DNA from 2 places in the Pseudomonas sp. B21128 genome. Region 1 is predicted to be linked to the other one. Evidence: predicted binding sites of a transcription regulator. Region 1 holds the regulator's gene; the other holds the start of a gene.
What was found. Region 1 encodes sigma-54, which starts transcription at its own class of promoters, with help from an activator protein. Its sites were predicted from a motif close to ANTGGCATNNANNTTGCTNT; they were not measured.

Region 1 (5,850 bases):
AAGCCTCCGACCACGTCCGTGGAAACCCCTATCGACTGGTATGCGACCAACACGCATACCGTGCAATACCTGCCGGATGGCAAAGTGCAGTATGAAATGACGTCCGACAAGGCCGAACACGTCAAGGCGACCGATGTCACGCTGGTTACCAAGCCTGACCTGAACATGTACCGCGGAACGGATTTCCCGTGGCACGTGACCAGTGAACGTGGCGAAGTGAATTCGGGCGGCACTGAAGTCGAATTGATCGATTCGGTACGCATCAAGCGTACCGACGAAAAGAACCGCGACACGCTGATCACTTCCACTCGCATGACAGTGTTCCCGCAGCGGGAATATGCGCAGACCGAGCAACCCGTTAGAATCGAGGGCGCTGGCGGTGTATCGACTGGCGTAGGAATGAAAGCGTACCTGAAGGAAAGCAGGATACACCTGCAATCGAACGTAAGAGGACAGTATGAGGCTCGTTAAAACCCTCCCTATTTTGCTCAGTCTGGGCGCAGCACTGGGAAGCGTGAGCGCCTGGGCTCTGCCGAACGATCAAGAGCAGCCAATCCGCATTCAGGCCGACGATGCCCAGCTGGACGACAAGAACGGCGTAGCCACCTATAAAGGTGACGTGATCATCACTCAGGGCTCGATGATCGTCAAAGGCAACACCGTGACCATCACCCGCACCTCGACCGGTGATATCGACGTTGTGACGTCGGTCGGCAACCTCGCCTACTTCGAACAACTGCAGACTGCCGGCGATACCAAGCCCGTTCAGGGCTGGGGCGTGACGATTCAGTATCACGCCGCGCAAAATCGCGTCGTACTGATCGACAAGGCCAAGGTTGTCGATAAGGACAGCAACACCACCCAGGGCGAGAAAATCGTCTATGACACCGTGAAGAAACTGGCCAGCGCCGGTCGCGCTACCGGCAGCAAAGTCACCGAAGCGCGTCCGCGCATCGACATGGTGATCCAGCCGAAGAAGAAATCCGAAGAGAAAAACCAGTAATGGCAACTCTGAAAGCTCAGCACCTGGCCAAGGCCTATAAAAGCCGCCAGGTCGTGCGGGACGTCAGCCTGTCGATCGACAGCGGTCAGATCGTTGGCCTGCTCGGTCCCAATGGTGCCGGCAAGACCACCTGCTTCTACATGATCGTCGGGCTGGTTCAGGCTGATCAGGGCCGTGTGCTGATCGATGATCTGGACGTCAGCCACCAGCCAATGCACGGTCGTGCAAAGGCCGGTATCGGCTATCTGCCGCAAGAAGCGTCGATCTTCCGCAAACTGTCGGTCGCCGACAACATCATGGCCATCCTCGAGACCCGCCAGGAACTCGACAAGGCCGGTCGTCGCAAGGAGCTGGAAAGCCTGCTGCAGGAGTTCCACATCAGCCACATCCGCGACAACCTCGGCATGAGCCTGTCCGGTGGTGAACGCCGCCGGGTGGAAATCGCTCGCGCGCTGGCGACTGCGCCGAAATTCATCCTGCTCGACGAACCGTTCGCCGGTGTCGATCCGATTTCGGTCGGCGACATCAAGCAAATCATCCACCACCTCAAAGCCAAGGGCATCGGTGTTCTGATCACCGACCACAACGTGCGTGAGACGCTGGATATCTGCGAAACCGCATACATCGTCAACGACGGTCAACTGATCGCCGAAGGTGACTCCGCTACCATTCTGGCCAATGATCTGGTCAAGGAAGTGTATCTGGGCCACGAGTTCCGCCTGTAAGCGCAAAGGTGCCCGGTGAGCCGCCCGGGCGCTGTATCGATTCAAGCAGAATTTAATACGCTTTAATTGTTACAGCGCTCTAGGCAAACACTTCAGTTTCAGGCATATAATTTGCTTAAGTTTGGCGCTTCGGCGCCCTGTAGTGGATGGCGCATCGCGCCGGCGAATAAGGTGTTAAGCCCCTGCCATGAAACCATCGCTAGTCTTGAGAATGGGCCAGCAGCTGACGATGACACCGCAGCTGCAACAGGCTATCCGTCTGCTCCAATTGTCGACCCTGGACCTGCAACAGGAAATTCAGGAGGCTCTGGAATCCAATCCGATGCTCGAACGCCAGGAAGAAGGCGAAGACTTCGACAACACCGATCCCTTGGCTGACAACGCCGAACAGAAGCCCAACACCGATATCCAGGAACCCTCCTATCAGGAAACCGCCCCGACGGTGGATAACCTCGAGGAAGGCGACTGGAGCGAGCGCATCCCCAACGAGCTCCCGGTCGACACCGCCTGGGAAGACGTCTACCAGACCAGCGCCAGCAGCCTGCCGAGCAGCGATGATGACGAGTGGGACTTCACCACGCGCACTTCAGTGGGCGAAAGCCTGCAAAGCCACCTGCTGTGGCAACTGAATCTGGCACCGATGTCCGACACCGATCGACTGATCGCCGTGACCCTGATCGATTGCATCAACAATCAGGGCTACCTGGACGAAACCCTCGAAGAGATTCTCGAAGCGTTCGATCCGGAACTGGACATCGAACTGGACGAGATCGAAGCCGTTCTGCACCGCATCCAGCAATTCGAGCCTGCCGGCATCGGCGCCCGCAATCTCGGCGAATGCCTGCTGCTGCAATTGCGCCAGCTATCGGCCAAGACGCCCTGGCTGGCTGAAGCGAAACGTCTGGTCAGCGACTACATCGACTTGCTCGGCAGCCGCGACTACAGCCAGTTGATGCGCCGCATGAAGCTCAAGGAAGATGAGTTGCGCCAGGTCATCGAGCTGGTGCAGAGCCTCAATCCACGGCCGGGCTCGCAGATCGAATCGACGGAAGCCGAATACGTCGTTCCGGACGTCATTGTGCGCAAGGACAATGAACGCTGGCTGGTCGAGCTGAATCAGGAGTCGGTACCTCGTCTGCGAGTCAACGCCCAGTACGCAGGCTTTGTGCGTCGCGCCGATACCAGTGCCGACAATACCTTCATGCGCAATCAGTTGCAGGAAGCCCGCTGGTTCATCAAGAGCCTGCAAAGCCGCAACGAAACCCTGATGAAAGTGGCCACCCAGATCGTCGAGCATCAGCGCGGCTTTCTTGAATACGGCGACGAAGCCATGAAGCCGCTGGTGCTGCATGACATCGCCGAGGCTGTCGGCATGCACGAGTCGACCATTTCCCGGGTGACCACGCAAAAATTCATGCATACCCCGCGCGGTATTTATGAACTGAAATACTTTTTCTCGAGCCACGTCAGCACCTCCGAGGGCGGCGAATGCTCGTCCACGGCGATCCGCGCGATCATCAAAAAACTGGTTGCCGCGGAAAATCAGAAAAAGCCGTTGAGTGACAGCAAGATCGCTGGTTTACTGGAGGCACAAGGCATTCAGGTGGCTCGCCGCACCGTCGCCAAGTACCGCGAATCCCTCGGGATCGCGCCTTCGAGCGAACGCAAGCGGTTGATGTAAGCCACGTTACAGCGTTCCAGTGGCAGGCTTTTCGGCCTGCCGCTTTATGCACTGGCAACGAAGGAGAAGCTGTATGCAAGTCAACATCAGTGGACACCAACTGGAAGTGACCGAACCTCTGCGCGACTACATCAATGAGAAACTTCAACGATTAGAGCGACATTTCGACAAGATCACCAACGTGCAAGTCACGATGTGCGTCGAAAAGCTGAAGCAGAAAATCGAAGCCACCTTGCATATCCCCGGCAGTGAAGTGGTCGCCAACGCAGAACATACCGATATGTATGCCGCGATCGACGCCTTGACCGACAAGCTGGACAAACAACTCAAAAAGCATAAGGAAAAGACCCAGAGCCTGCTCCAGGGCGCGACCGGTCGATAACCCCCTACCCCATGATCCGACTTGAAAGTATCCTGACCCCCGGCCGTTCCCTCGTGAACGTGCCGGGCGGCAGTAAAAAGAAAGCCCTCGAACAGATTGCCAACCTGATCGCCCGTGAAGTGCCGGATCTGGAGATGCAAGACGTCTTCGAGGCTCTGATTGCCCGTGAAAAACTCGGTTCTACCGGTTTTGGCAACGGCATCGCCATTCCTCACTGTCGCCTCAAGGGTTGCCAGTCGCCGATCAGCGCGCTGATGCACCTTGAAGCCCCTATCGATTTCGACGCCATCGACGGTGCGCCGGTTGACCTGCTGTTTGTACTGCTGGTCCCCGAAGCTGCCACCGACGCGCACCTGGAGTTGCTCCGCCAGATCGCCAGCATGCTGGATCGCAAAGATGTGCGCGATAAATTGCGCAGCGCTTCAAGCAATGAAGCCCTGTACCAGGTTGTTGTGGACGAGCAGAGCGGGCAGTAATCATGCGCCTGATCATCGTCAGTGGCCGTTCCGGCTCAGGTAAAAGTACCGCGCTGAATGTCCTTGAGGACAACGGTTACTATTGCATCGACAATCTGCCGGCAGGCTTGCTGCCGGAACTGGCTGAGCGCGCGCTGATTCACACTGAACTGGCGCAACCGCTGGTCGCGGTGTCGATTGATGCACGCAACCTGCCAAGCCATCTCTCGCGTTTTCCCGAACTGCTTGAAGAAGTGCGCAGCCGACATATCCAGTGCGATGTGCTGTATCTGGATGCCGACGAAGAAACCCTGCTCAAGCGTTTTTCGGAAACCCGTCGGCGCCACCCGCTGAGCAACGCCAATCGTTCGCTGGCCGAGGCGATCCAGGATGAAACCGCCCTGCTGGGGCCTATCGCCGATCTGGCCGATCTGAAGATCAATACCACCAATCTGAACCTTTACCAGTTGCGCGACACCATCAAGCTGCGTCTGCTGAGTCAGCCTGAGCCGGGCACGGCATTTCTGGTTGAGTCATTTGGCTTCAAACGCGGCATGCCGGTGGATGCGGATCTGGTCTTTGACGTGCGCTGCCTGCCCAATCCGTACTGGAAGCCAGAGCTGCGTGCACAGTCGGGGCTCGATGAGCCGGTGGCCGAATACCTGGCAGCGCAGCCCGAGGTTGAGGAAATGTTCCAGGACATTTTCAGCTACCTGCACAAATGGCTACCGCGCTTCGCCGCGAGCAATCGCGCCTACGTTACTGTTGCCATTGGCTGCACCGGCGGGCATCACCGCTCCGTCTACCTGACCGAACGCCTGGGTCAGGCCCTGCAGAAAACTTTGAAGAACGTCCAGGTTCGCCACCGCGACCTCACCTAAAGGATTCACACCGCGATGCCTGCTCTGGAAATCGAAATCATCAACAAACTGGGTTTGCATGCCCGAGCGTCGGCGAAGTTTGTCGGGGTTGCCGGTCAGTATCCCGACTGCACGATCAGAGTAGGCCGCACACCAGAGACAACGGTTGATGGCAAAAGCATCATGGCAATGATGATGCTGGCGGCCGGAAAAGGCACCAAAATCTATCTGAGTACCGAAGGCCATCAGGAACAGGAAGCGCTGGATGCGCTGGTGGCGTTGATCAACAACTACTTCGATGAAGGTGGTTGATCCTGCGTCGAGGGAGCTTGCTCCCTCGCCATCATTCAGCCCAATGCGGTATCCATCACCATCATCAAACAGAACCCGATGAGCAAACCAAGACTGGCCAGCTTGTCATGACCATTGCGTCGCGACTCCGGAATCACTTCGTGGGTCACCACCAGCAACATCGCCCCGGCCGCCAGCGCCAGGCCTAACGGCAACAGCACCTGCGCCAGACTGACCAGCCACGCACACAACAGCGCAAACACCGGTTCGACCAGCCCTGACGCCGCGCCGATCAGGAACGCCTTGACCCGTGACATCCCCGCCCCAGCCAATACCAACGCAATCACCAGTCCTTCCGGTACGTCCTGCAAGGCAATGCCCATGGCCAGACTGTCCGCGTCCGGCATGCCGCCGCCGGCCGATACCCCGACGGCCATTCCCTCAGGGATGTTA
Region 2 (5,850 bases), 1.3 Mb from region 1:
GTGTTTCATTCAGATTTTTTTGTTTCACCCATGAAAAAGCCCGCAGCGACGGCGGGCTTTTTCAGCAAGCAATCGGCACGCCTCAGATAGGGCGGCTGCCGTACTTGTTGTCCGGCTTCTTGGGCGGATCGGCGACCACATTGGCCTCCACTTCCTGCACTTTTCCGCCACGCGACAGAAACTCTTCCATGGCCTTGGCCAGGGCATCGCGCTCTTTGTTCTTGGCTTCAATGCTCGGCAAATCGTCTACCGACACCGCAGCCTTGGCTTTGCCTTTGGCAGCCGGGGCCGGCGTATCTTCGCCGCCATCGTCGTCAGCAACGTCTTCCGCTGCTGCTTCCAGGCCTTCCTCGGCCTCGTCTTCGTCGCCTACTTCGAGGTCGTCGTTTTCCAGATCATCGTCGCTCATGTTCTACCTCATGACTTGCGAAAAGCAGATTAGTTATAGACCAGCTTTGGCAACTGTCGAAGTCGCCGTTAAAAAATCGTTCGCCGCTGCTGACCAGCGGCTATGCCCCTTCACCGTGCAAGGTGGCGAGGACTTTACGAGCACCGCCGTGATCACGGTGCTCGCCCAGATAAACACCTTGCCAGGTTCCCAGTGCCAATCGACCTGCCGAAACCGGCAGACTGATCTGGCAGCCAAGCACGCTGGCCTTGAAGTGCGCCGGGAGGTCGTCCAGGCCTTCGTCGTTATGCTCATAGCCGTCTGTTCCTTGTGGGATCAGACGATTGAAAAATCGTTCGAAGTCGCGACGGACCGCCGGATCGGCGTTCTCGTTGATGGTCAACGATGCCGAGGTGTGCTGCAGCCACAAATGCAACAGACCGACCCGACACTCCCTGAGTTCAGGCAAGCCATGAATCAACTCGTCCGTTACCAGATGAAAGCCCCGGGGCCTTGCCCGCAGGGTTATCAGAGTCTGTTGCCACATACAGTTCTCCGCACGTTCGGGGCGCATTCTAGCGCGCTCTGGGAAAAAACAAAGGCCCTAATATTCCTGCAATGATGTAAGCCTTTGGCCGTAGAAAAACGCTCGTCGTAAACGCGACTAAAGGCGTACGAAAAATCCTTTCAGCTGTTCCTTTAACGACAAATCCCGGACAAAAAAATGCCCGGCAAGCCGGGCAATTTTTTACTTCGCGTCTTACAGGTTGTAGCCGCGTTCGTTGTGTTGTGCCAGATCGAGGCCAACCGACTCTTCTTCCTCGGTCACACGCAGACCCATTACGGCGTCCAGGACCTTGAGAATGACGTAGGTGACGATCGCGGTGTAGATGACCGTGAAGCCGACGCCTTTGAGCTGAATCCAGACCTGCGCACCGATGTCGGTGACAGTGCCGAAGCCACCCAGGGCAGGCGCGGCGAAAACACCGGTGAGGATCGCGCCGAGGATACCGCCGATGCCGTGCACGCCGAAGGCATCCAGGGAGTCGTCGTAACCGAGTTTGCGTTTCAGGGTAGTGGCGCAGAAGAAGCACACCACGCCTGCCGCCAGACCGATCACCAGTGCACCCATCGGGCCGACGGTGCCGGCAGCCGGCGTGATCGCCACAAGACCGGCAACCACACCCGAAGCAATGCCCAGTGCGCTTGGCTTACCGTGGGTGACCCACTCGGCAAACATCCAGCCCAGTGCAGCAGCAGCGGTCGCGATCTGGGTGACCAGCATCGCCATGCCTGCGGTGCCGTTGGCCGCCGCAGCGGAACCGGCGTTGAAGCCGAACCAGCCGACCCACAGCATCGCGGCGCCCATCAGGGTGTAACCAAGGTTGTGTGGCGCCATCGGCGTGGTCGGGAAGCCTTTGCGCTTGCCCAGTACCAGGCAGGCAATCAGACCGGCAACACCGGCGTTGATGTGCACCACGGTGCCGCCCGCGAAGTCGAGTACGCCCCAGTCCCACATCAGGCCGCCGTTACCGGACCAGACCATGTGCGCGATTGGTGCATACACCAGAGTGAACCAGATGCCCATGAAGATCAGCATCGCGGAGAACTTCATCCGCTCGGCGAACGCACCGACGATCAACGCCGGCGTGATGATCGCGAAGGTCATCTGGAAGGTGATGAACACCGCCTCAGGGAACAGCGCCGCAGGACCAGTAATGCTTGAAGGCGTGACACCGGCGAGGAACGCCTTGCCCATGCCGCCGAAGAACGAGTTGAAGTTGACGACGCCCTGCTCCATGCCGGTGGTGTCGAACGCAATGCTGTAGCCATAAATGACCCACAGGATGCTGATCAGACCGGTAATGGCGAAGCACTGCATCAACACGGAAAGAATGTTTTTCGAGCGAACCATGCCGCCGTAGAACAGCGCCAGGCCGGGAATGGTCATGAACAGCACGAGGGCCGTCGAGGTGAGCATCCAGGCAGTGTCGCCGGAATTGAGGACTGGGGCCGCCACTTCGTCTGCCGCCATTGCAAGGCTGGGCATTACGATGGACAACAGGGCTCCTAGCCCTGCGAATTTACGCAGAGTCATATTGTTTTCTCCTGGGGCGTTGGGTTTGTGGCGGCGCTTAAATCGCGTCGGTATCGGTTTCGCCGGTACGGATGCGAATCGCCTGTTCCAGATTGACCACGAAGATCTTGCCGTCACCGATCTTGCCGGTGTTGGCCGCCTTGGTTATCGCTTCGATAACCCGATCCAAATCCTTGTCGTCGATGGCCACGTCGATTTTCACCTTGGGCAGAAAATCGACCACATATTCCGCGCCGCGATACAGCTCGGTGTGACCCTTCTGCCGGCCGAAGCCTTTGACTTCAGTAACGGTAATGCCCTGCACGCCGATTTCGGACAGCGACTCGCGCACGTCGTCCAACTTGAACGGCTTAATGATGGCAGTGACTAGCTTCATGAAAACTCTCTCCCGAATTGGTGGACTTGCCCCAGGAAAACAAACCCGACTCAAGTCTAAGCGCAGTGCCTGGCTTTGTAACGCATCGTCGGCCATACCTGCCCGACTGACGCCAGCTAACCGCTGCGGACGAAACTCCCCGCTTCGTCTGCCGCACTGCATTCGTCACAGCGACTGCATCAGTGCATGGGTCAAGAGTGACTAAGCAGAAACCTTGCCATCTCGGCAAAAACCTCTGATTTCAATCCCTTGGCCGCTACCGCAAGCACTCGCGTGCAAAACGCTTCGCGGATACGCACAACAACGGTGCGTCACCGTCCGTCCGCCTGCGCGAAAAGCGTGCATCCCTGACGACGAGATTGACTATAGACACTGCGTGATACACTGCCGGCCATTGTTTCCAGGACATTTCCCATGCTCGCGCCCAAAGACTTCCTCGACGCCCTGAGCGGCACCGCTTCCCGCCTGTTCAGCGGCGACACCCCGCTGCCAAAAGCCGAAATCGAAAGCCAATTCAAGATGCTGCTGCAAAGTGCCTTCAGCAAACTCGATCTGGTCAGCCGTGAAGAGTTCGATAGTCAGATGGTGGTGTTGGCCCGCACCCGTGCCCGCCTCGAAAGTCTCGAAGCGAAAGTTGCCGAGATGGAAGCGAAGCTGACGCCGCCCGCCGAGTAACACTAAATCCCCCTGTAGGAGCTGCCGAAGGCTGCGATCTTTTGATCTTCAGCCTTTCAATCATCTCGGCTACGTCCTACAACCTGAATGACCGCCGTCCGAAGGATTCTCAGACCTTGGCCTCACTGTGGCCTGCAAACTGAAAGCGCCTCCTCTAGGAGGTTTTTTTCATCTCGATTTTAATTGGGCGCACTCCTTTCTCACATCTATCTCATGGCGTGTGGCGCCTGCCACCAACCATGAACTAGCCAACTCCAATGTCCTTCACTTACGTAAGCAGCGTCCTACAACGCCTGTCCCCTACGGCTGATTACGTAACCACTCCTGCCTTGGATACTGTCTGCTGCCTGATACAAACAGAACACAAATAATGCGAAGACAAGGGAAAGGCACCGAGCTCCGAAACCAGACATACAAATCTGAAGCCCGCAAACTTGCACATCAAACAATGTCGATGGACCTAGAGGCATTGGCAGCCGGAATTGATGCTCTATCACTCAGGATCGATCCCATTACTCCATTGGCAATCAATGCATATCACCAGTGGATTGGACCATTGGCTATCCATGGGACGCCGTGCAGGACTGGAAGATTAAAGATCCAAAAGGCTTGGATCTGGCTTTTTGGTACGAAGAAGAACTGTGCGGCTTGTGCTACGCAACGCCGCGAAGAAGCAGGATCTGTATGAAAATCGTTCTTTTGCAGGGACGCACTTGTAACGCGCATCCCTTGCGGGGCTGGATCGCTCCGATGGCATTGCTGACAACGGAGTTCTACGCCCGGAAGCTGGGATGTACGCAAATCGAAGTACAAGAGCCAGACTCAGGCGCTATTCCTTACTATCAAACGCTGGGATTTTATTTTGATACAACCGGCAGCCTTGTCTTTGCATTGGACGATCAATAAGATCGAATCAAGCATCCCGGCACGTGAGGTGTCCATGAAACAGAAGAAGCAAAAAGCCCAACCGGCACCGGCTTCGAAACCTGGTACCGAGGCACTCGGTTTGCCGGACAGAGTTTCAGCCAGTCAGCGGCATTTTCTGAAAGTGGCCGCGACCTATGGCAAGGAAATGGAGCCCGATGGTTGGCTCGCCGGTGGTGAAACCTGAGTAACGCCAAATGACCGCCTGATGGGCGGTTTTTTTATGCCTGAGGATTAATGTCTCCTGCAACATCCAGTGAAAATTCGATCTCAAAACCATCCCACCAACACCCTCTCCCAAGACTACCCTTCAAAAACCCGCAGGAAGCGGCTCCCCGATTCAGCTCAAGGAACGACCATGTCCCTCTCCATCGTCCACAGTCGCGCCCAGATTGGCGTGGATGCTCCCGCCGTTACCGTCGAAGTCCATCTGGCCAACGGCCTGCCGTCGCTGACCATGGTTGGCCTGCCCGAGGCGGCGGTGAAGGAGAGCAAGGATCGGGTGCGCAGCGCGATCATCAATTCCGGGCTGCAGTTTCCGGCGCGGCGGATCACCCTAAATCTTGCACCGGCGGATTTGCCCAAGGATGGCGGGCGGTTTGATCTGGCGATTGCCTTGGGGATTCTGTCGGCGAGTGTGCAGGTGCCGTGTCTGACGCTGGACGATGTTGAGTGTCTCGGTGAGCTGGCGTTGTCCGGTGCTGTGCGGCCGGTACGAGGGGTATTGCCGGCGGCATTGGCGGCGCGCAAGGCCGGGCGGGCGTTGGTGGTGCCGCGAGCGAATGCCGAGGAGGCGTGTCTGGCGTCGGGGCTGAAGGTGTTTGCGGTGGATCATCTGCTGGAAGCGGTGGCGCATTTCAATGGGCATACGCCGGTGGAGCCTTATGTATCGGACGGTTTGATCCATGCCGCCAGACCCTATCCCGATCTCAATGAAGTTCAAGGGCAGATGGCCGCCAAACGCGCGCTGCTGATTGCCGCAGCGGGTGCGCATAACCTGCTGTTCAGCGGGCCGCCGGGGACAGGCAAGACGCTGCTGGCCAGTCGACTGCCGGGCTTGCTGCCACCGTTGTCCGAATGCGAAGCGCTGGAGGTGGCGGCGATTCAATCCGTCGCCAGCGGCGTGCCACTGACCCATTGGCCGCAGCGCCCCTTTCGCCAGCCGCATCACTCGGCGTCAGGCCCGGCACTGGTCGGCGGCAGTTCGAAACCACAACCCGGCGAAATCACCCTCGCCCACCACGGCGTGCTGTTTCTAGACGAGTTGCCGGAGTTTGATCGCAAGGTCTTGGAGGTGCTGCGCGAGCCGCTGGAGTCCGGGCATATCGTGATTGCCCGGGCCAAGGATCGCGTGCGTTTCCCGGCGCGGTTTCAGTTGGTGGCGGCGAT

Region 2: the regulator sigma-54 is predicted to act here: its motif matches at 3,065-3,084, upstream of glnK (P-II family nitrogen regulator).

What each region holds. Positions count from the first base shown of each region.
Region 1 covers NZ_CP162590.1:189,057-194,906, forward strand. The annotation lists gene lptC (LPS export ABC transporter periplasmic protein LptC) at 1-471, shown strand, start outside; gene lptA (lipopolysaccharide transport periplasmic protein LptA) at 458-1,003, shown strand; gene lptB (LPS export ABC transporter ATP-binding protein) at 1,003-1,728, shown strand; gene AB4P91_RS00905 (RNA polymerase factor sigma-54) at 1,916-3,409, shown strand; gene hpf (ribosome hibernation-promoting factor, HPF/YfiA family) at 3,483-3,791, shown strand; gene ptsN (PTS IIA-like nitrogen regulatory protein PtsN) at 3,803-4,267, shown strand; gene rapZ (RNase adapter RapZ) at 4,270-5,127, shown strand; gene AB4P91_RS00925 (HPr family phosphocarrier protein) at 5,143-5,418, shown strand; gene AB4P91_RS00930 (ZIP family metal transporter) at 5,454-5,850, opposite strand, start outside.
Region 2 covers NZ_CP162590.1:1,509,068-1,514,917, reverse strand. The annotation lists gene sutA (transcriptional regulator SutA) at 83-409, opposite strand; gene AB4P91_RS06620 (secondary thiamine-phosphate synthase enzyme YjbQ) at 510-935, opposite strand; gene AB4P91_RS06615 (ammonium transporter) at 1,149-2,486, opposite strand; gene glnK (P-II family nitrogen regulator) at 2,524-2,862, opposite strand; gene AB4P91_RS06605 (accessory factor UbiK family protein) at 3,277-3,537, shown strand; gene AB4P91_RS06600 (hypothetical protein) at 4,081-4,443, shown strand; gene AB4P91_RS06595 (hypothetical protein) at 4,478-4,648, shown strand; gene AB4P91_RS06590 (YifB family Mg chelatase-like AAA ATPase) at 4,820-5,850, shown strand, end outside.